Regions from separate parts of the Burkholderia cepacia ATCC 25416 genome, predicted to be linked through region 4. Evidence: riboswitches for the same ligand, from Rfam matches in the RefSeq annotation. Region 4 holds a riboswitch; each other region holds the start of a gene.
The links. A riboswitch is a leader RNA that binds a small molecule or an ion and turns the genes downstream of it on or off. The one in region 4 is predicted to bind cobalamin.
Positions count from the first base shown of each region.

Region 1: linked by a shared signal. The riboswitch ahead of cobG (precorrin-3B synthase) and the one ahead of APZ15_RS31265 (TonB-dependent receptor domain-containing protein) in region 4 are both predicted to bind cobalamin.
Region 2: linked by a shared signal. The riboswitch ahead of cobA (uroporphyrinogen-III C-methyltransferase) and the one ahead of APZ15_RS31265 (TonB-dependent receptor domain-containing protein) in region 4 are both predicted to bind cobalamin.
Region 3: linked by a shared signal. The riboswitch ahead of APZ15_RS22965 (CbtB domain-containing protein) and the one ahead of APZ15_RS31265 (TonB-dependent receptor domain-containing protein) in region 4 are both predicted to bind cobalamin.

Region 1 is NZ_CP012981.1:2,810,038-2,815,766, forward strand. It holds gene cobJ (precorrin-3B C(17)-methyltransferase) at 1-35, opposite strand, end outside; gene APZ15_RS12955 (precorrin-2 C(20)-methyltransferase) at 32-766, opposite strand; gene APZ15_RS12960 (precorrin-8X methylmutase) at 763-1,389, opposite strand; gene cobG (precorrin-3B synthase) at 1,382-2,746, opposite strand; cobalamin riboswitch at 2,853-3,043, opposite strand; gene APZ15_RS12970 (hypothetical protein) at 3,186-3,482, shown strand; gene APZ15_RS12975 (bifunctional cobalt-precorrin-7 (C(5))-methyltransferase/cobalt-precorrin-6B (C(15))-methyltransferase) at 3,617-4,879, shown strand; gene APZ15_RS12980 (cobalt-precorrin-5B (C(1))-methyltransferase) at 4,879-5,729, shown strand, end outside.
Region 2 is NZ_CP012981.1:2,783,631-2,789,359, reverse strand. It holds gene cobN (cobaltochelatase subunit CobN) at 1-1,396, opposite strand, end outside; gene cobW (cobalamin biosynthesis protein CobW) at 1,403-2,491, opposite strand; gene APZ15_RS41750 (hypothetical protein) at 2,517-2,831, opposite strand; cobalamin riboswitch at 2,821-3,085, opposite strand; cobalamin riboswitch at 3,199-3,436, shown strand; gene cobA (uroporphyrinogen-III C-methyltransferase) at 3,604-4,353, shown strand; gene APZ15_RS12845 (cobalamin biosynthesis protein) at 4,350-4,727, shown strand; gene cobO (cob(I)yrinic acid a,c-diamide adenosyltransferase) at 4,765-5,367, shown strand; gene APZ15_RS12835 (cobyrinate a,c-diamide synthase) at 5,370-5,729, shown strand, end outside.
Region 3 is NZ_CP012982.1:1,254,829-1,260,557, forward strand. It holds gene metE (5-methyltetrahydropteroyltriglutamate--homocysteine S-methyltransferase) at 1-49, opposite strand, end outside; gene APZ15_RS22955 (LysR family transcriptional regulator) at 175-1,083, shown strand; gene APZ15_RS22960 (CbtA family protein) at 1,106-1,828, opposite strand; gene APZ15_RS22965 (CbtB domain-containing protein) at 1,842-2,051, opposite strand; cobalamin riboswitch at 2,085-2,226, opposite strand; gene APZ15_RS22970 (histidine phosphatase family protein) at 2,275-2,847, shown strand; gene APZ15_RS22975 (inorganic phosphate transporter) at 3,023-4,615, shown strand; gene APZ15_RS22980 (2OG-Fe(II) oxygenase) at 4,913-5,656, shown strand.
Region 4 is NZ_CP012982.1:3,136,396-3,142,124, reverse strand. It holds gene APZ15_RS31285 (NADP-dependent oxidoreductase) at 1-244, opposite strand, end outside; gene APZ15_RS31280 (Dabb family protein) at 289-945, opposite strand; gene APZ15_RS31275 (hypothetical protein) at 935-1,279, opposite strand; gene APZ15_RS31270 (helix-turn-helix transcriptional regulator) at 1,447-2,505, shown strand; cobalamin riboswitch at 2,595-2,787, shown strand; gene APZ15_RS31265 (TonB-dependent receptor domain-containing protein) at 3,130-5,058, shown strand; gene APZ15_RS31260 (YdeI/OmpD-associated family protein) at 5,294-5,729, shown strand, end outside.

The sequences.
Region 1 (5,729 bases), on a different replicon from region 4:
GCGCCGAGGATCACGATCGCGGGCGGGGTCGTCATCCTTGCCATTTTTCCCCCGGCACGACGAGCAGCGAGAAATACGGCGACGCCATCGGATCGACTTCATCGAGCGGCACGATGCGCTGGCTTGCCATCGTCGCGCGCTCGACATACAGCGCGCGCTTCGCGAGCCCCAGCTCGTCGAGCACGCGCCGCACCTTGTCGAAATTGCGGCCGAGCTTCATCACGACGGCCGCATCGGCCTGCGCGAGCCGCGTGCGCAACTCGTGCTCGGGCAGCACGCCCGACAGCACCGACAGGCTCTGGTTGCGATAGACGAGCGGCTGGCCGAGCACGGCGGTGCCGCCGAGCATCGCGCATACGCCGGGGATCACCTCGGTGTCGTAGCGCGGTGCGAGGCGGTCGTGCAGGTACATGTACGAGCCGTAGAAAAACGGGTCGCCTTCGCAGATCACCGCGACGTCGCGCCCCGCATCGAGGTGCGCACCGACGACCCCGGCGGCCGTGTCGTAGAAATCGGCGATCACCGTCTCGTAGCAGAGCGGCGGCGGCAGTGCCTCGGTCGTCACCGGATAGACGAGCGGCAGTTGCGTCTGCCCGTCCCGCAGGTGCGCCTCGACGATGCCGTATGCATTGCCTTTCTTGCCCTTCGCGACGAAATACGCGACCACGGGCGCGGCCTGCAGCACGCGCAGCGCCTTGATCGTCATCAGTTCGGGATCGCCGGGGCCGACGCCGACCCCGAACAGGCGTCCGCGCGCGGTCGTCATTCGACCTCCGTCGCGAGTGCGTTGACCGCCGCAGCGGCCATCGCGCTGCCGCCGCGGCGGCCGAGCAGCGTGACGTACGGGACGCCGCGGCTGTCGGCATCGAGCAGCGCCTTCGATTCGGCCGCACCGATGAAGCCGACCGGGAAACCGAGGATCAATGCGGGGCGCGGCGCGCCGGCGTCGATCATGTCGAGCAGGTGAAACAGCGCGGTCGGCGCATTGCCGATCACGACGACGCTGCCGGCGAGCTGCGGACGCCACAGTTCGAGCGCGGCGGCCGAACGCGTGTTGCCGAGATCCCGCGCGAGATCGGGCACTTCCGGCTCGCCGAGCGTGCAGATCACGCGGTTGCCGGCCGGCAGCCGCGCGCGCGTGATGCCTTCGGCGACCATGCGCGCGTCGCACAGGATCGGCGCGCCGGCCGCGAGCGCCGTGCGGCCCGCCGTGCCGGCACCGGCCGAGAAGCGCAGGTCGTAGACGACGTCGACCATCCCGCACGCATGGATCACGCGCACCGCGAGTTTCTCGAGGTCGGGCGGAACCTGCGACAGGTCGGCCTCGGCGCGGATCGTCGCGAACGACTGGCGGTAGATTTCCTGCCCGTCGCGAATGTAGTCAAGCATCGGTGGTGTCCTGGCTGTGCCGCGCGCCCGTCAGTCGGGCCGCGGCCTGGTCAATCGTCAGATGGCGCGCGAGCGGGGCGCCGAGGCCCGCGGCCGCATCGCGCCGGTAAAGGTCGTAGTGCGCGGGCGCAACCGCGACGAGCGTGTGCGTCGCGGGATGCGGCAGCGCGCAATGGCGCTCGCAGCCGGTCAGGTGCACGTCGACCGCATGGCCGATGCGCGCGGCGAGCGCGAGCGCGTCGTGTTTCGTGTCGGCGCGCGCTTTCGCGCAGCCCGCGCTGCCGGTGCACGCGACGAGCGGCGCCAGCGGGTCGGACGACGCGCAGACGAGGCCGAGCGATGCCAGCGCATCGAGCGTGGCCGGCGCGCGTTCACGCGGGACGCGATGCATGAACACGCCTTGCCAGGGCGTCATCGACAGCGTGCCGTCGCCGTCGGTTTCGGCCAGCGCGGCGAGCCGTTCCAGTTGCGTGGCGTCGAGCCGGCCGAGCGGGAATTGCGCGCCGACGTGGCAGCGCGCGGTATCGCGCGACGGATGTACGCCGAAACGCAGCGCCGGATCGGTGCGCGCGCGGCGCCAGCCGGCGAGCGCCGGATCGGCCGCAAGCGCGAACGGCACATAGTGCTGCGCGCGCTCGAGCAGCGCGCGTTCGCCGCAGGTCGCGAGCAGGGCACGCATCCGCGTGACGTCCGCCGGCGCGAGATCGAGGAACGCGAGCAGCAGCGCGCGGACCAGCGCGACACCTTGATCGGGCGCGACATCGACCGAGGCCGGTCGGTCGTCGTGCGCGACCGGCGGGCAGCCGGCCAGCCCGGCCGCGATGCGCATCGCACCGTCGCCGCGACGCCATGCGGCGAGCCAGATGTCGTGCGGATGATCGAGCGCCGCAACCGATTCGCCGCCGTCGAGCTGGATCGAGAATTTCGGCGACAGCTCGCCACGGCGCGGCTCGCGCGCCAGCATGTCGAGGAGCGGCGCGGCGAGCGCGCGGCCGTCGACGAGGGCGGCGGGGTCGTCACCGGCGAGCGGGCTGAGCATCACGTTGCGGACGTCGTCGCTCGCGGCGAGCGCGGCGGTATCGGCGACGGCATCCGCGGTGGCGTCGACGGACGGGCCGAGGCCCGCGTCGAGCAACGCGCGTATCAGCGCGTCGGCCGCGCCGTCGCGAATGCCGCGCAGCTGGAGATTCGCGCGATTGGTCGCGTCGATCGCACCGGAGCCGCAGGCACGCGCAGCGGCGGCGATCGCGCGCGCCTGATGCGCATCGAGCCGGCCGCCCGGCAGCTTGATCCGGCACAGCCCGCCGTCGGCGGCCGCGACCACGCGCACGAGCCCCGGGCAAGCCGACGGGCGCACGACGGGCGACGCAGGAATCGAATCGGGGGCGGAACTCACGGGGTACCGGGGCAGTGTCGCGCCGCGGCCAACGCGTCGGTACACCCCGCCCGACGCCGACTGGCACGCACGCACTTTCTGGCCGGCAGGTCTCCTGGCTGACAGGTCGGCGCCGGCTCCCGGCCTTCCCGGCGAAACCAGTGGCATGAGGGGGAGATCGGCTCGCTGTCTACAGTTGCGGGGGCAGCCACAGCGGCGCGTGGGGCGCCCTGTGTTCCCTCTTCGGCCCCGAAGGGCACCGGCGAACGAACGGCCGTAGGATACCCGATTTTCGCGACGATCCGGCATCGGCGGTACGTCGCGCAACCGCGTCGCAGCATGGCCGCAGACGGTTTTGCGCTGTCTCGCAAATGGTAGGATTGGCGCCTCGACATCAGATCGGCGACCGCCGGCATCCGCCATGAAACTCGGCAGGACGGAACTGTTCGGCATGGGCATCGCACTGGGCCTGCTGGCCATCCCCGCATGGGTCCTGCTCGCGTGCGTGCTGATCCCGCTTGCACCGTCGGCCGAGTGGCCGAAGAATGTCGGGCTCGCCGGCCTCGGCGTGCCGATCGTCGCGGGCGGCACGCTCCTGTACAGGAAAAGCGGGACGCGGCCGCTCATGTGGCTGCTGCTCGGCTGGCTGCTGATCGCGTCGATCGGCGGCATGGTTCTGGCCTTGCTGACGTTTGTCGTCGGCGTGCCGCTCGGGTGACGTCGCCGCTGCATCGCACCGAAGGGCGTGCGTGGCGCGAAAGCGGATCGGGATCAGCAACGAATCAACGCGCGGCGCTCCGGCAGCCGCGCATCGCAACAAACGGGATGGAATCGAACGATGGGGAAGGGTGCATGACGGCGTGGCTGACGGTAGTGGGCATCGGCGACGACGGTTACGCGGGGCTCGGCCGCAGCGCGCGCCGCGCGCTGCTCGACGCGACGCTCGTCGTCGGCGCGAAGCGGCATCTCGACATGCTGCCCGCGCGGCTGCCGGCCGCGCGCGAAGCGTGGCCGTCGCCGTTCGACCTTGCGGGCGTGCTTGCACGGCGCATGTCGCCCGTCTGCGTGCTCGCCAGCGGCGACCCGATGCTGTTCGGCGTCGGCGCCACGCTCGCGCGCTCGCTGTCCCCTGACGAATGGCGCGTGCTGCCCGCGCCGTCGTCGCTGTCGCTGGCGGCCGCACGCCTCGGCTGGGCACTGCAGGATGTCGGCGCGGTTTCGCTCGTCGGCCGTCCGCTTGCGGCGCTCGCGCGCCACCTGCTGCCGGGCCGCCGCCTGTTCGTGCTGAGCGCCGACGGCCGGACGCCGGCCGCCGTCGCGGCCGAACTCGTCGCACGCGGCTTCGGGCCGACGCGCATCAGCGTGTTCGAGCATCTGGGCGGCCCGCTCGAGCGGCGTCTCGACGGGCTCGCGCAGGACTGGCGCGTCGCCGAAACGGCCGCGCTCAATCTGGTCGCGCTCGACTGCCGGGCCGGCCCCGACGCGCCGCGCCGCGCGCTCACACCCGGCCTGCCCGACGATGCGTACCGCCACGACGGCCAGCTCACCAAGCGCGACCTGCGCGCGATGACGCTCGGCCGCCTCGCGCCCGTGCCCGGCGAGCTGCTGTGGGACGTCGGCGCCGGTAGCGGCTCGATCGGCATCGAATGGATGCGCGCGCATCCGTCATGCCAGGCGATCGCGATCGAAGCGCATGCGGAGCGGCAGCGCTTCATCGAGCACAACCGCGACGCGCTCGGCGTGCCGGGCCTGCAACTCGTCGCGGGCCGCGCACCCGATGCGCTCGCGGGGCTCGCCGCGCCCGACGCGATTTTCATCGGCGGCGGGGCGACCGCGGCCGGCGTGCTCGACGCGTGCTGGGTATCGCTGAAGCCCGGCGGCCGGCTGGTCGCGAACGCGGTCACGCTGCAGGGCGAACTGGCGCTCGCCGCATGGCGCGAGACGCATGGCGGCACGCTCACGCGCGTGTCGCTCGCGCATGCCGAGCCGCTCGGCCGCTTCGACACCTGGCGTCAGCCGCTGCCGGTCACGCTGTACGACGTGCGCAAGCCGGACACGGTCGACATGGCCGACACGGCGGCTTCGCCGGCCACGACGCATACAACGGACGCGTGATGCGCGACGAAACCCCCGAACAGCCCGCGCCGCTACGCTTCGGCTACACGACCGGCAGTTGCGCGACCGCGACGTCGCTCGCCGCCGCGCGGCTGCTGCTCGCGGGGCGTGCGGACGACGCGGTCGAGATCGTGCTGCCGAAGGGGCAGCGCGTGATGATGCGGCTCGATTTCTGCCGGACGACGGCCGACGGCGCGGAAGCCGGCACGATCAAGGATGCCGGCGACGATCCGGACGTCACGCACGGCGCGCTGATCTTCGCGCGTGTCGCGCTCGCGGCGGCGCCCGGCGTGCGTTTTCATGCGGGGCCGGGTGTCGGCACGGTCACGCGCGCGGGGCTGACGCTGCCGGTCGGTGAACCGGCGATCAACCCGGTGCCGCGCCGGATGATGACGACGCACCTGGAAGCGCTGGCGGCCGAGCATGGGTATGCGGGCGGCTTCGACGTGACGATCGGCGTCGAGGGCGGCGAGGCGCTCGCGCTGAAGACGATGAACCCGCGCCTCGGCATCGTCGGCGGGTTGTCGATCCTCGGCACGACCGGCATCGTGCGGCCGTTCTCGTGCTCGGCCTATATCGCGTCGATCCACCAGGGCATCGACGTCGCGCGGGCGAACGGCATCACGCATATCGCCGCGTGCACGGGCAACGCAAGCGAGGATGCGATGCGCGCGCACTACCACCTCCCCGACATGGCGCTGATCGAGATGGGCGATTTCGCGGGCGCGGTGCTCAAGCACCTGCGGCGCGCGCCGGTCGCGCGGCTGTCGATGTGCGGCGGCTTCGGCAAGCTCAGCAAACTCGCGGCCGGCCATCTCGACCTGCACAGCCGCCATTCGAGCATCGACCT
Region 2 (5,729 bases), on a different replicon from region 4:
GCGCGAAATGCGCGACGTAGTCGGCCAGCGGGAAGCTCTGGAAGGCGGGGCGCAGCGCATGCACGGCCGCGTCGTTGGTCACGCCTTCGGTGAGCCGCGCGATCAGCGCGTCGCCGTCGGGCGGCAGGTCGGCCACCGCATAGCCCGCGTCGCGCAGCGCCGCGAGCACGCGCAGCGCGGACGCCGGCGTATCGAGCCCGACACCGTTGCCGATCCGCCCTTCGCTTTGCGGATAGTTCGCGAGAATCAGCGCGACGCGCTTGGTCGCGTTGTCGAGCGTGCGCAGCCGGCACCAGCCGCGCGCGAGCGCCGCGACGAACGCGATCCGCTCGGCGTCCGGCTGGTAGCGCACGACGTCGACCTCGGTGTGCGGGCAGCGATACGCGAGCCCCTTGAAACTCACCGCGCGCGTGACGATCCGGCCGTCGACCTCGGGCAGCGCGATGTGCATCGCGATGTCGCGCGCATGCAGGCCCTGGTTGTCGGCCACCCATGCGTCGCGATTGCCGCCGGACAGGATCACCTGCAATACCGGCGCGTCGCCGGCGAGCACGTCGTGTTCCGGGCTGTCGATCGCGCCGGCCGCGAACGCGGTCGTGTTCAGCACGAGTGCGACGTCGTGCGTGTCGCAGAGCTGCGTGATGACTTCGCGGCTCACCGCATCCTTCAGCGACGTGACCGCGATCGGCAGCGGATTCAGTCCCTCCTGAACGAGCGCATCGGCCAGCGCATCGAACACGGCCGTGTTCGCGGCCTGCCAGTGCGCGCGATAGAACAGGATCACGACGACGGGCGCGCCCGGCGTCCAGCGCGGCCGCCAGTCGTCGACGCTCGCGCGGTCGCGCGCCGGGTGATACAGCGCGGCGGCCGGCAACGGGCGCGGCGGTTCGGGTTCGTCGCCGAACCCGAGTGTGTGGAATGCGATGCTGCGCAGCAGCGCCTCGGCGTTGTGCACGCCGCCTTCGCGCAGGTAGCGCCACCACAGCCGGCACAGGCCGGGCGCGACGGTGCTCTTCGCGACGAGGTTCGGGTCTTCCTGCAGGTCACCCGAGAACATCGCGAGCTGCTGCGCGCGCTTCGACGCGAGCGACACGGCCTGCTCGATCCCGTACGGCCAGTACGCCTCGCCGCCGAGATGGTCGATCACGACCGCCTTCGCGTGCTGCAACACGTCGTCGACGTAGAAATCGACCGACGCCGGCTGCCGCAGGAACGTGACGTTCGCGAGCCGCACGCTCGGGAAGCCCGCAGGCAGGTGCGGCACGACGCTGGCAAGCAGCGACAGCGTCGTGTCGGCCGAACTCAGGATCACGATGTCGGCCGGCTGCTGGTCGATCCGGACGACACCCTGCGTATCGTCGACGAAGCCGCCCGGCGTGGTGCGCAGCAGATGCATCGTGCGTTACGCCTGTTGCGGCTCGGCCGCGCACGCGGCGTCGAACGCGCGTTGCAGCGCCGCCGCGTCGAGATCCTCGCCGATCAGCACGAAGCGGCTCGCGCGGGTTTCGCCGTCCTGCCAGCGACGGTCGAAATAGCTGTCGAAGCGGCGGCCGACACCCTGGATCACGAGCCGCATCGGTGCGCCGGGCAGCGCGGCGAAACCTTTCGCGCGGTAGATCGTATGCGCTTCGACGACGCGCTGCAGCGCGGCGATCGTCGCCTCGCGCGTGCCGGCATCGCCGGACACGACCACCGAGTCGAAATCGTCGTGATGGTGATCGTGATCGCCGTCGTCGGCCGAGCCGTGATGGTCGTGGCGCAGGTGGATCGTTTCTTCCGACGCCGACTCGAGGCCGAGCAGCATCGCGAGATCGAGCTCGCCGCGCGTCGCGCGCACGATCTTCACCTGCGGCGGGATCTCGTCGCGGATCGCGGTTTCGATCTGCGCAAATTCCGTGTCGCCGACGAGATCGGCCTTGTTCACGATCACGAGATCGGCGGACGACAGTTGATCGGCGAACAGCTCGTGCAGCGGCGATTCGTGGTCGAGGTTCGGATCGGCGCGGCGCTGCGCGTCGACGGCCTGCGGGTTTTCCGCGAACTGGCCGGCTGCGGCGGCCGGCCCGTCGACGACGGTCACGACCGCGTCGACCGTGAAGCTGTTGCGGATCGTCGGCCAGTTGAACGCCTGCACGAGCGGCTTCGGCAGCGCGAGCCCGGACGTCTCGATCAGCACGTGGTCGATGTCCGCGCGGCGCTCGACGAGCGCTTCCATCACCGGATAGAACTCCTCCTGCACGGTGCAGCACAGGCAGCCGTTCGCGAGTTCGTACAACTGGCCCGATGCTTCGCCCTGCGCACCGTCGGCCTCCTCGCAGCCGATGCCGCAGCCCTTGAGGATTTCGCCGTCGATGCCGAGTTCGCCGAATTCGTTGACGATCACCGCGATGCGGCGGCCTTCGGCGTGCTGCAGGATGTGGCGCATCAGCGTCGTCTTGCCGCTGCCGAGAAAGCCCGTGACGATCGTGACGGGAAGCTTGCGTAGGGTCATGGTAGGTCCTGTGTCGAAAAAGGAATCAGCCCGGGATCGTCGCGTCGATGGCGGCGTGGCAGTTCATCTGGCGGATCGCGGGCATGCCGCCGCGCGATCCGGACGGGCAGTCGCGGGACGGGCGGAACGACGAATCGGACATGGTGCTTCCTTGCGAACGGTCGACATCGTGAATGCCAACACGGCTGCCGCCGGCCCGGCTCGCGCGCCTGCCGTGCACCGCGCCGGCCGGCGCGGGTTCGCGCAGCGGCAGATCGGCGGTGGAAACGAGCAACACGCGGGCGTCGGGCCTGCTGCGGCCGTGGACGATGCGCCGCCTCCCCGCGGCGCTGAACCCCAACGTTTGGGCCGGTATCCGGGCTAGCGAACACGCCGCTTCGCCTTCCCGGATGCACAGCAATCCAGTGGCGGTCGTCCGCATGCGCGCGGCATGCGGCGAAGCGGCGCTGCGTGGCGCTTGCGCGCGACGCGTTCGCTTACCGTTGCGGGGGCAGCACAGGTTGGCTCGACTGCGGCGCAGGCAGGCTCCCTGTTTCCCGTTTAACTGCGCGCACCGGAGCGGCGCGCGCGAGCACCAAAACGCGTGCGAGTGTAGGCGGCGGTGCGGGGAGCGTCAAGGCAAAACGGGCCGCCGGGCCCGGTTCCGGAGGGCCGCCGCGCGCGGCCGGACGCCGCGCACGGCGGTTCGCGCGGGGGGATCGCTGTGCTATCGTATGCGCCGCGTTCGGTGCTCGCATGCGCATTCCGTGCATGCAGTTAAACGGGAAACAGGAGGCGGATCGCCGCCCTGCCTGTGCTGTCCCCGCAACGGTACGCCGCCCGCGCGACGCGCTTCCCCGCGCACGCGCCCATGCCGCCCACGATGCCACTGCCCGTCCACCGGGCGGGAAGGCTGCGGCCTGGCAAGTGGCCAGCCCGGATACCGGCCGACGCAAGGGGCGAGCCCGATGCTCGCCGAACGCCCGATCCGCGGGGGACGGATCGAGTGCGCATTCCGCCCGCGTCCGCGCGGGCTTCGTCCGATCCGTCATGCTTCACCTGTCTGCTGGCCGCCGCCCCGCCCGCCTTCCCGTTTCCACTGTTTCGACACGGTGCGCGCCGTGCCGCGCCCGATGAGCCGCGCCTGGCTCATCGGCGCCGGCCCCGGCGACGCCGACCTGCTGACGCTCAAGGCCGTCCACGCGATCGGCTCGGCCGACGTGCTGCTCGTCGACGATCTCGTGAACCCCGACGTGCTGCGCCATGCGCGCGCCGATGCGCACATCGAGCACGTCGGCAAGCGCGGCGGTCATGCATCGACGCCGCAGGAGGCGATCGTCGCGGCGATGCTCGCGCATCTGCGCGCGGGCCGCAGCGTCGCGCGGCTCAAGGGCGGCGACCCGTTCGTGTTCGGCCGCGGCGGCGAGGAGCTGGCCGCGCTCGGCGTCGCGGGATTTCAAGTCGAGGTCGTGAGCGGCGTCACGGCGGGCATCGCCGCGCCGGCCGCGCTCGGCATCCCGGTCACGCAGCGCGGCGACGCGCAGGGCGTGATCTTCGTCACGGGCCACGGCGCGGGCGCCGACGAACCCGACTGGCGCGCGCTCGCGGCCACGCGCATGACGATCGTCGTCTACATGGGCATCCGCCGGCTCGACACGATTGCAGCCGCGCTGCGCGAAGGCGGCCTGCCCGGCGACACGCCGTGCGCGGCGATCGAGAACGCGACGCGCCCCGAACAGCGGCACGTGCTCGCGACGCTCGACACGCTCGTCGAGCGTGTCGGCGCGACCGGCATCGGTTCGCCGGCGATCGTCGTGATCGGCCGCGTCGCGGCGTTCGCCAACGATCCCGCGGTACGCGCCGCACTCGGCAGCCGCGCATGATGCGCGTCGCGATCGGTGTCGGTTTCCGCGCGGGCGTGACGGCCGCGCAACTCGATGCCGCGATCCGCATCGCGCTGATGCGGTACCCGGCTGCCGAACCGGCGCTCGTCGCCACGCTCGCCGACAAGGCGCGCGCACGCGCGCTGCGCACGCTGTGCGCGAGACGCGGCTGGCCGCTCGTCGCGTTCGACGCGGCACAGCTCGCGAGCCGCCCCGAACTGGCCGTGAGCGGCCCGTCGGATGCCGCGCTCGCCCGCTTCGGCGTCGCGGGCGTGGCCGAGCCGTGCGCGCAGCTCGCGGCGCCGCACGGCCGGCTGCTGGGCCCCAAATCCATCCGGGACGGCGTGACGGTCGCACTCGCCGGCCCGCTCTGAACCCTTTGTTTCGCTTTCTTTCGACAGGACGAATCCGATGAAAACCGACGCCGAATCCCATCAACGGATGACCGAACGCCGCCGCGCGGGCCACGAGAAGAAGCAGGCCGCCGCCGTCAACGAAAAGGGCCTGCTGATCGTCAACACCGGCAACGGCAAGGGCAAGAGCACGGCCGCGTTCGGCATGGCCGTGCGCGTGCTCGGCCACGGCATGCGGCTCGGTGTCGTGCAGTTCATCAAGGGCGCGCTGCACACGTCCGAGCGCGACTTCCTCGGCGCGGTTGCCGAATGCGATTTCGTGACGATGGGCGACGGCTACACGTGGAACACGCAGAACCGCGACGCCGACATCGCGACCGCGCGCAAGGGCTGGGACGAGGCGCGCCGGATGATCGAAAGCGGCGACTACCGGATGGTGATCCTCGACGAGTTGAACACGGTGCTGAAGTACGAATACCTGCCGCTCGACGAAGTGCTCGCGACGCTTGCCGCGCGTCCCGATTCGGTCCACGTCGTCGTGACCGGGCGGCATGCGCCCGACGCGCTGATCGACGCGGCCGACCTCGTCACCGAGATGCGGCTCGTCAAGCATCCGTACAAGGAGCAAGGCGTGAAGGCGCAGCGCGGCGTGGAGTTCTGAGCATGCCCGCCTGCCCCGCGCTGTTCGTCAGTGCGCCCGCGTCGGGCCAGGGCAAGACGTCGGTGACGGCCGGCCTCGCGCGGCTGCACCGCCGGCTCGGCCGCCGTGTGCGCGTGTTCAAGACCGGGCCCGACTTTCTCGATCCGATGCTGCTCGAACGCGCGAGCGGCGCCCCCGTGCATGCGCTCGATCTCGGGATGGTCGGCGAGGCCGGCTGCCGCGCGTTGCTTGCCGATGCCGCACGCGATGCCGACCTGATCCTGATCGAAGGCGTGATGGGGCTGTTCGACGGCACGCCGAGCAGTGCCGACCTCGCGGCTGCGTTCGGCGTGCCGGTCGTCGCGGTGATTTCCGCGAAGGCG
Region 3 (5,729 bases), 1.9 Mb from region 4:
CGCGCTTCGCACCGATGCGCGGGAAACCGAGGTTGTGTGTCGTGACCATGAGCTGCCGTCCAGAAGAAGTGAAGATCCGGCAGCCATCATAGGGATTTCATTCCATGAAATAAAATGGCATTATTTCATTCATCCATTAAATCTGTTCATGCATCCGTTGCACGAGCGATATCCATGCTGGAACGATTCCATCTCGTCGTGATCCGTGAAGTCGAGCGCCAGGGCTCACTGACCGCGGCCGCCCACGCGCTGCACCTCACGCAATCGGCACTCAGTCATACCGTCCGGAAAATCGAGCAGCAGCTCGGCACGCCGATCTGGGATCGGGAGGGCCGCGGCCTGCGGCTCACCCAGGGCGGGCAGTATCTGCTGAAGCTGGCGAACCGGCTGCTGCCGCAGTTCGAGCTCGCCGAGGAGCGGATGAAGCAGTACGCGAAGGGCGAGCGCGGCACGCTGCGCATCGGGATGGAGTGCCACCCGTGCTACCAGTGGCTGCTGAAGGTCGTGTCGCCTTACCTGTCGCGCTGGCCCGACGTCGACGTGGACGTGAAGCAGCGCTTCCAGTTCGGCGGCATCGGCGCCCTGTTCGGCTATGACATCGACGTGCTCGTGACGCCCGATCCGCTGAACAAGCCGGGCCTGCGCTTCGACCCCGTGTTCGACTACGAGCAGGTGCTGGTGGTCGCCGATTCGCACCGGTTCGCGAACGCCGATTACGTGACGCCCGAACAGCTGACCGACGAGATCCTGATCACCTATCCGGTCGAAACCGACCGGCTCGACATCTACAACCAGTTCCTGACGCCGGCCGGCATCGTGCCGAGGCGGCACAAGTCGATCGAGACGACCGACATCATGCTGCAGATGGTGGCGAGCGAGCGCGGCGTGGCCGCGCTGCCGAGATGGCTTGCCGACGAATACGCCGACCGGATGCCGGTCGTGCCGGTCAAGCTCGGCAAGAAGGGGATCGCGAAGCAGATCTTCCTCGGCATCCGCGAAGCGGACGCATCGATCGACTATCTGGCCGCGTTCGTCGCGCTGGCGCGCGAATCGACGGGGAGCGCGCCACGCATGCTGCGCTAGGCGTGCCCCGTTGCCGTGCGCGTCAGGCGGCGCGCATGCCGATGCGCTCGCCGCGCTCGACCCATGCGCCGAACAGCAGGCCGATCGTCGTCCACATGATCACCTGCATGCCGATGGCCGCCACGCGGAACTTCCACAGCAAGGCCGCCGGGAAATCGGCCGGCAACTCGCTGACAGACGGCAACCCGATCTGCACGGCCGCGATGATCGCGACGAACACGAGCCCGGCGACGATCGACGCGTTCCACTGGCCGAGCTTCGCCAGCAGATGGCGGCGCACGCTGACCGAGAACACCATCGTCGCGACGGAGATCGCGATCATCAGGAAGAACAGGCCCGTGCGATAGCCGATCGTGTCGGGGTCGCCGACCGACGGCGGATTGGCCGGGTACTTGAGGTTCGGCACGATCACGAGCGCGATGAACGCCGCCAGCGCGAGCCACGCGGCCAGCGGACGGGCCGGGAGGCGGCTGCCTCGCCCGTAGGCATACGCGAAGACCAGCGAGAACAGCCCGCCGAATGCCGCGCCATAGGTCACGACGCCCGTCAGCAAGCCGAGGCCGGCCTGCGTGTGGCGGCTGACCAGCTCCGGCTCCGGTGCGTCGCCCTTGGCGGCGTCGGCTTTTTCTTCAAAAGAGATTGCCTGATCGACTTGCGGTTCGCCGACGACCTTCGCGAAACCGAACGTGAGGAGGCCTGCGGCGATGCCTGCGAGCATCCCGCGCATGAGCAGCTTTCCGACCATCGTGAACTCCGCGTCAGTGGCAGGGGAAGCCGAGCAGGTGGCGGCCGTCGTGGACGAATTCGTGGACGTACATGCCCGGCACGAGCGACGTCGCACCTTGTTCCGCGCCGACGAAATAAAGCGCGAGCAACAGGATCAGGCCGACGAACACGGCCCACGGCAACAGTTCACGGACGGGGATGGGCGCCGGCACGACCGCCGGCTTCAGCACTGCTTCGCTCATGGATGCACCTCAGGGGAATCGCGCCCCGACAAATGTTGGATGGGTACGAAGGCAGGTCTGGCTTCCGGGATCATCGATCACCGGTTACAGTGGCGCGACCGCGCCGGGCTTGCACCGGCTTCCGCGCTTCGTATCGGGCGAATTGTACGCGCGAACGTTCGCGTATTGAAGAAGCGCTGCCAGGCGGACACGTGCGTCCGTCCCGGATCATCCGAAAACCGACATGAACATGCCTACCTCGCTGCGCCTGATCGCACACGCATCGACCCGGGCGATGCGCACCGGCGCGTTTCCCGACGACGATCCGCTCGATACACGCGGGCTCGCCGAAGCCGCTGCGCTACGCGGCCGGTGGGCAGGTACCGCCGGCGCGCTCCTGCTGTGCAGCCCCGCATGCTGCGCGCGGCAGACCGCCGATGCGCTCGGACTTCATGTCGACATCGACGACGCACTGCGCGACATCGATTACGGCAACTGGCGAGGCCAGCGCCTGCACGACCTCGCACGCGACTTGCCGGACGAACTGGATGCGTGGATCGCAGACCCGTCGGCGTCGCCGCACGGCGGTGAATCGTTCGAAGCCGCCATGCACCGCGTCGGCACATGGTTGAACGGGCTGCGGCAAGATCGCGACATCGTCGCAATCACGCATGCGCCAATCGTCCGCGCGGCCATCGCCCATGTGCGGCGGATGGATTCGAAGGCAGCGGCCCGCATCGACGTCGCGCCGCTGTCCTGCACGACGCTTGTTGCGTCACCGAACGGATGGACGTTGAGCGCGGACCGCAACGCGTAGAGCGCCATTGCGCTCACTATGTGGACGACGATGCGGGCCGGCACGTCACGTTGCGCATACACGCCTTCAATCGCCTTACACGTCGGCAAGACACGCCGTTCGTGGTCCCGACTGTCATCAAACTGACTGCTGGCCGCAGATAGGATCGGACGCGGTTCCCTCACGAGATGGCGTCATGAATCAACCTGCTTCGTCCGCACCGAACAACCCGGGCTCCGTCGAACGCACCAGACAGGTCGGCTATGCCGTCTTCCTGCTGGTGCTGGCGCTCGGCGCGCTCTATATCGCCACGCACCTGATCGACGATCTGTCGCCGATCCGCGAAGGCAAGCTGTTCCCGTACCTGCTGCTCGGCGCGGCGCTGCTGATCGCGCTCGGCTTCGAATTCGTCAACGGCTTCCACGACACCGCGAACGCGGTCGCCACCGTGATCTATACGCACTCGCTGACGCCGAACGTCGCGGTGATCTGGTCCGGCATGTGGAACTTCCTCGGCGTGATGGTCTCGAGCGGTGCCGTTGCGTTCGGCATCCTGCAGTTGCTGCCGGTCGAGCTGATCCTGCAGGTCGGCAGCGGCGCGGGCTTCGCGATGGTGTTCGCGCTGCTGATCGCCGCCATCGTGTGGAACCTCGCGACCTGGTATTTCGGGTTGCCGTCGTCGAGTTCGCATACGCTGATCGGTTCGATCATCGGTGTGGGGCTGATGAACCAGCTGATGCACGGGCCGTCCGGCACGAGCGGCGTCGACTGGGGCCAGGCGCTCGGTGTCGGCAAGTCGCTGCTGTTCTCGCCGATCGTCGGCTTTCTGTGCGCAGCGCTGCTGCTGCTCGTGCTGAAGACGCTCGTGCGGGTTCCGGAGTTGTACAAGGAGCCGCCGAAAGACCAGCCGCCGCCGTTCTGGATTCGCTGCCTGCTGATCCTGACCTGCACGGGCGTGTCGTTTGCGCACGGGTCGAACGACGGGCAGAAAGGGATGGGGCTCATCATGCTGATCCTGATCGGCACGGTGCCGACCGCCTATGCGCTGAACAAGGCCGTCACGCCGGCCGAGACGCAGACCTTCGTGGCGGTCGCGAACCAGGCGGCCGCGACGTTCGGGAAGTACACGAACGGCGTCGCGCCGTCCGCGAACCCGCGTGCCGACGTCGAGCGCTACGTGCAGCATCGCGAACTGACGCCCGCGGTGCTGCCGGCCGTCCAGCAGTTGTCGACGTCGCTCGCGACCGCGGTCGGCACGTCGGGCTCGATGGCAGCCGTGCCGCAGCGCGACGTCGACAACGTGCGCAACACGATGTATCTGGTATCCGAAGCAATCCGCCTGATCGAGAAGTCGGGTCAGCCCGCGTTCGCGGCCGACGACAAGCTGGCGATCGACAACTATCACAAGCAGCTCGACCACGCGACCAAATTCATTCCGACGTGGGTGAAGGTTGCCGTCGCGATCGCGCTGGGCCTCGGCACGATGGTCGGCTGGAAGCGGATCGTCGTGACCGTCGGCGAGAAAATCGGCAAGCAGCATCTGACGTACGGACAAGGCGCATCGGCCGAACTCGTCGCGATGCTGACGATCGGCGCCGCCGACGTGTACGGATTGCCCGTGTCGACGACACACGTGCTGTCGTCGGGTGTCGCGGGGACGATGGCGGCGAACGGCTCCGGGCTGCAGTGGAGCACGGTGCGCAGCCTCGTGCTCGCGTGGGTGCTGACGCTGCCGGCGTCGATCGCGCTTGCTGGCGGGCTCTACTGGTTGTTCCGGTCGGTGGCTTGATTCACGTTGCGACGGGCGGCCGGTGTGAGCCGGCCGCCCGTCGTGGAAGATTCGCCGCTCGCTTCTTCGCTTCTTCGCTTCTTTGCACTGATACGTCGCCGCCTTCGATGTGTCCGTGCGCGTCCCGTGCCTTTCCCTCTTGCTTCCGGATTGAAGCGCAAGATCTGGAGCGCATCGGCAAACGAACGTCGCTAGACTGGGTTCATCAACTTTCTTCGTGGCTCCAACCGTGCACGCAATGCTTCCGGGCATTCCGCTCGACTCGGCGCCACATCGCTGACGAACCAAGGGACGCCCGTGAACATCGCCGATCTGCAACCTGCCGTCGAATCGCCGGACATCGCACAACGCGTCGACGCCATCGACTGGCCGACTGTCGGCGCCGAGCTCGATCGCTATGGATGCGCGCCTGTGCCAGGCCTGATTTCGACGAACGAATGCGATGCGCTCGCGTCGCTCTATCCACGGGATGCGCTTTATCGTTCACGCGTCGTGATGGCGCGGCACGGATTCGGCCGCGGCGAATACAAGTATTTCGCGTACCCGCTGCCCGCGGTCATTGCCGAGCTTCGCACGACGATCTACCCGCATCTCGCACCCATCGCGAATCGCTGGAACCAGGCACTCGGAATCGACGTCCGCTATCCGAACGACCACACGACATTCCTCGATCGCTGCCGGGCGGCGGGGCAAACGCGACCGACGCCGCTGATCCTGCAATACGGTCCCGACGACTACAACTGTCTCCATCAGGATCTTTATGGCGAGCACGTGTTTCCGCTGCAGGTCGCGATCCTGCTGTCGGCGCCGGGCCGCGATTTCACGGGCGGGGAATTCGTGTTGACGGAACAGCGGCCACGCATGCAATCACGGGCGGAAGTGGTGCCGCTGATGCAAGGCGACGCGGTGATCTTCGCCGTGCATGGCAGACCCGTGCAGGGGACGCGCAGCGTCTATCGCGTCAACCTGCGCCACGGCGTGAGCCGGATTCGCAATGGCCACCGCCACACGGTCGGCATCATCTTTCATGACGCGCAGTGACGGCAGCGAGGACGAGCGTGGTGCCGTCCCGACGTTCGTCACGCGGATGATTTCTGGTTCACGCTGGGAGCAC
Region 4 (5,729 bases):
CGAAACCGTCGACGCCGTCGCCGACCGCTTCGACCACGCCCGCCGCGTCGAAGCCGATCACGAACGGAAACGTGTACTGCATGAATGCGCCGAGGTAGCCTTCACGGCATTTCCAGTCGGCGGGATTGACGCCCGCGAAGGCAACGCGGATCAGCACGTCGCCGGGGCCCGGCGTCGGTGCCGGCACGTCGGCCATCCGCAAGACGTCGGAATGACCGGCGCGATCGATCAACAGGGCTCGCATCTTCGTGTCTCCGGGGGTGGTGTCAGCTTGACGTTCGCGCCGCATCACGCCGCCGTATCGGCCAGCAGGCTCGACGCGAGCGGACAGAACGCATGCGAGATCGCGTCGACGGTCCAGTCGGGGCTTTCGGCATCGAACCGGCGGTCGACCCAGCCCCAGTGATACGGATGCATCAGGTATTCGCCGAGCAGATCGCCGACGCGCGCGAATTCCTGCTGCCACACGTGTGTCCATGCGCCGGGGGTCGCGATCCCGCTCAAGCGCCAGTTGCGGATGCCGGGCATGTACGCGGGCATGCGCAGCAGTTCGCGTTCGAGCGCGGCGACCTGCGCGGCGCCGGCCTGCGGCCGCACGCGCAGCATCAGCGTGCGCCACACGCCGTCGCGCAGCGCGGGTTCGCGCAGGCCGCCGCCGATCGCGCGGCACACGGCGCCGTCGATGCGTACGATGCCGGGCAGTTGCGCGAGCGCGGCGAAATCCGCCGTGCCGTCGGCCGCGCCGTTGGCTGTGCAGTTGGCCGCCGAATCGTCGCGCAGCACGTCGAGCGTGTAGTCGCCCGCGCCCCAACTGCCGTCCTGGTTGCGCGCCAGCGCCACACGTTTCGCCCCGGCCAGCGCGTGTGCCGCTTCGTGCAACGCGCGTTCGATGCCACCGGCGTCGCGATCCCCCGACACGAACACCTGTGCCGTGTCATGCCGCATGATCGACCTCCGTCAGCGCGGGCAGCGGCGCATCGGCGTCCGTCATCACATGGCGGCGGCGCACGTCGCACCGCACGTCGACCGCCATCCAGAAACCGACCACGCCGGCATCCGTCAGCGCACGCATCCGGTAGTAGGCCGGCGCATCGGCCACGTGCCAGGTCAGCCACAGCGTGCTCGGCTGCCCCGGCACCGCAACGGGCGGCGACACCCAGTGGCCGGCCGCCGTCAGCCCGCGTGCCGCATGGCCCGGCAGGTAGCGGTCGCGCAGCAGCGCAAGCACGTCGGGAATGCGCTCGGGCGCGAGCGTGATTTCGTCTACGATCTGGATCATTCGCGTGTCGTCCGTGGTCGTTCGTGACAGGGATCGGCGGCCGGCCTACGCCGTTCCGGCGAGGCCGCGGGCGGCCGGCGTGGATAGCATTCTTGCGTGGCGGCGATGAGCGGGCCCCTACCGGCCCGCTCACCAGCCCCTGTTGCAACGATCAGATCGGGAAACTCATGAAACAGCGCGCCATGCCGGCCCGCGGCCGCATCCTGCCGGGCCTCGGCGCGCGCCTGCTGAGCGAACTCACGCGCAGCGGCGCGCCGCCGGCCGACCGCGAGGCGCAGCAGCCTCGCCCGGCGGCAACACCGGGCGATTTCGTCGCGCTGTACCGCGACGCGATCGAGCGGCTCGAGGCGCGGGTCGCGCGCGGCGACGGTCACCCGCCGATGCGCAAGCGCGAAGTCGACCTGATGTGCCGCTGCCTGCTGAGTTGCGCGACGCTCGCCGACGTGATCCGCTGTGCGGCCGAGTTCTGCGAAATGCTGCAGCCGCGCGCCGGTCACCTGACGCTTGCGGTGCGCGACGGGCGTGCGCTGTTCCGGATGGATTCGCTGCGGCGTACGCGCAGCCCGGCCGCGTGCCTGGTCGACCTGACCGGGCTGTTCTGCTACCTGCAGCTGTTCGGCTGGCTGATCGGGCAGCCGTTGCGGCCGACCGACGTGTGGCTCGGCCATCCGCGCCGCGACGACGCGATGCCACTGCTCGGACTGTTCAATGCGCCGGTTGAAGTGGGCCGCAAGACCTACGGTTTCGCGTTCGATGCGGCGCGACTCGCGTGCCGCGTGATCCGGCAGCCGGCCGAGCTCGACGCGTTTCTCGTCGATTTTCCGTTTCGCCTGATCGATGCGGCACCGGCCGTCGTGTCGTGGACGCAGCAGGTGCGCGGTTTCCTCGATGCGGCGCTCGCGCACGAACAGGCGTTGCCGGCACTCGCCGAACTGGCCGCGTGGCTCGGCGTCAGCGAGGCGACGTTGCGGCGGCGGCTGGCGGCCGAGCACACCGGTTATCACGCGCTGAAGGAGCAGTGTCTCGCCGAAGCCGCGCAACGCTGCCTGCGCGAATCGGACTGGCCGGTCGCGCGGGTCGCCGCGCATCTCGGGTTCGGCGGCGAGGAGGCGTTTCGCCGCGCGTTCGTCCGGTGGACGGGGGTCGCACCGAGCCGGTTCAGGCGCGATCGCACGGCTTCGAACCACCCTGTTTCATCAGACATGAAACGCGGCGCCGACGCATGAAAGAAAGGATTTAGAAAGGATTTGCCCGGCAATGACGTTTTTTCGCATCCCTGCGTCGCCGGATATTTGACGCGGCGGCGCGCGCGCCATTACCCTTGCGCGCTGATGGTGCCCGGAGACGGGATCAAAAGGGAACGCAGGAGAGGCCATGCCTCGAATCTGCGGCTGCCCCCGCAACTGTGAGCGGTGAATTCGTGCCACTGCGTGCCACTGGGAAACCGGGAAGGCCCGCACGAATGACGACCCGCGAGCCAGGAGACCTGCCATCGACCCGAGGTCCAGGCAGCCGCACCGGGCGGGGTGTCCCGGCGCGCCAGGCACCGCCGTTGGCGGTCGCCCGCTGCATGGACGGCCCGACCTCAGGATCCGCCCGATGTCCATTGTTACCGCATCCGCTTCCGCACCGGAAGCGCCGCGCCGGCACGCCGCCGGCCTGCACGGCCCGCCCGCACGCGCGTGCCGTTCCCTATCGACTGCGTCCGCCGGCGTGCACCGCGCCGACGCCCGCGACACCGGCCTGCCCGGCCCGGTCGCGCGATAACCCGATCACCGATAACAAGACCGGTGCTGCGCGCCGCCCGCTCACGATCGACGCCGGCGCAGCCCGACGACAACGACAGCCTCATGAAGATTCGACACCTCCTTGCCACGTCCGCCGCGACCGCGCTCCTCTCGCCCCTCGCCCACGCCGCCGGCGACACCGCGGTTTCGCAACCGGCCCCGGCCGCCGAAGGCACCGACCTGCCGACGATCAACGTGACCGACACGCGGCGCCTGCCCGAGTCGTTCGACCAGCGTTATGCGACGACCCAGGTGCTCACGCGCACCGATCTCGACCGGCTGTCGCCGAGCGACCCGAGCATCACGCAGGCGCTTGCGACGCTGCCCGGCGTGACCGTCTCGCAGAGCGGCGGCCCCGGTTCGTCCGCGTCGGTCAGCATCCGCGGCTCGTCGGCCAACCAGGTCGCCGTGTTCATCGACGGCATCCGGATCGGTTCGCCGACCACCGGCATCGCGCCGTGGGCCGACTTGCCGACCGAAGCGTTCGAACGCGTGGAGGTGATTTCGGGGCCGGCAGCCGCGTCGTTCGGCGCCAATGCGATGGGCGGCGTCGTGCAGCTCTTCACGCGCCGCGCCGCCAACCAGCCGAACCAGACGACCGTGTCGTTCGGCGGCGGGTCGAACAAGACGTTCGACACGCAACTCCGCACGTCGGGCACGGTGCCGTCGACCGGGCCGCTCGCCGCGCTCGGCGGGCTCACCTACTCGCTCGGCCTGCGCTCGTACAACACGGCCGGCATCGACTCGACGCGGCCCGTGCTGCCGTACCATGAGGCCGGCCGCAACCCGTACCACGCGCAGGATCTCGATGCGCGCCTCGGCTACGCGCGCGACAACTGGTCGATCTCGACGTTCGCGCTGTATCACCGGTCCGATCTGTCCTACGACAACAGCGGTTATGCGAACCGCCAGCTCGATCATCAGCTGACGACCGGTATCGCGTTCCATCTCGACATCACGCCCGACACGCAGTTCGACCAGTCGTTCGGTTATGCGAACGATCGCCAGTTCCTCTACGCGAGCGATCCGGCCATCCCGACCGACCAGATCAATTCGCAGCGCATCAGCACGTCGACGTCGTTGACGCATCAGGAACGCGGGTTCCACCTGTTCGGGCTGCCGCTGTCGGGCGAGACCAAGCTCGCGTACGACTTCACGCGCGAGCAGGCGTTCCTGCCGGTCGATATTCCGGGCGGCATACCGACGCGCAACGATTCCGCGTTCTCGCTGCATCAGTCGGCGACGCTCGGCAGCGTGACGATGTTCCTCGCGGGGCGCCATGAAATCATCGCCGGGCAGTCGGTGAATACGGGTAACGCGGCGCTGTCGTGGGCGATCACGCCGGTGTATACGGCGCGCGTGTCGTACGGCAATGCGTTCAAGCTGCCGACGTTCAACGACCTGTACTACCCCGGCTACGGCAATCCGGGGCTCAGCCCGGAACGCAACACGTCGGTCGAGGCCGCGGTCGATGCGAACACGTCGTACGGTACGTTCACGGCCGCGATCTACGACACGCGGGTCACCAACCTGATCGCGTATAACCCGGCGACGTTTTCGCCGATGAACATCGGTCGCGCGCATATTCGCGGCGTCGACCTGTCGTACAAGGGGACGATCGGCCGCTCGACGCCGGTGAGCGTCGCGGTCGGGATCCTGAATCCGCAGGACGAGACCAACGACTCCTGGCTCAGCCGCCGCCCGCGCCAGACGGTCAGCCTCAACATCGATCACACGTGGGATGAACTCCACCTGCATGCGTTGAGCACAGGGGCGTCGCTGCTTTACGGCGGCACGACGTTCGACGATCCGGCCAACTCGACCTATCTGCCGTCGTACCTGACGGTGGGCCTGCGCGCGTCGTACCGGATCAATTCGCACCTGACGGTGTCGGCGACGGTGTCGAACCTGTTCGACCGGCAGTACATGACCGCGTATGGATACAACACGCTTGGGCGGACAGCGTTCGGGAAGGTGAGTTACACGTTCTGACGAATGGATGGGGAGGCCTTGGCGCGGTGGGCGGCAAAGTCTCCCGTCGGGAAGCGGTGTTCGATGCTTCCGTCACCGGAAATGGGAAACGGTATTCCGACCCAAACCGGTCGACGGGCTGGTGACTGCGGATCTGCCGGTCTTTCGGTCGCGCCACGGGCGTCAATGTCCGTATCAACACTGTTAGACTGCGGACGCCTTCCCCGTAGATGTACTCACCATTCAGGACATCGACATGACCGAATGCACGCTAACGTTTTCCAGTCAGATCGAATGGGAAAGCTGGTTAGGGGAAAACGGCAGCACTTCAACCGGCGCATGGCTGCGTCTGGCAAAAAAAGGCACCGGGCAGCGAACCGTCACCTACGAACAGGCGCTGGAAAGCGCCCTCTGCCACGGCTGGATCGATGGTCAAAAGCGGGCCGGGAACGACCAATACTGGTTGCAACGCTTCACCCCACGCTCCGCAAAAAGCCTGTGGTCGCAACTCAACAAGGACCGGGCTGAAGCACTGATCGCCGCAGGCAGAATGCGCCCGCGCGGCATGAGCGAAATCGAGAAGGCCCGGAGGGACGGCCGCTGGAACGCTGCTTATACGTCGGCCAGCAACTCGACCGTGCCGGACGACCTGCAGGCGGCCTTGGACGCCAATCCCGGCGCCAGGAAATTCT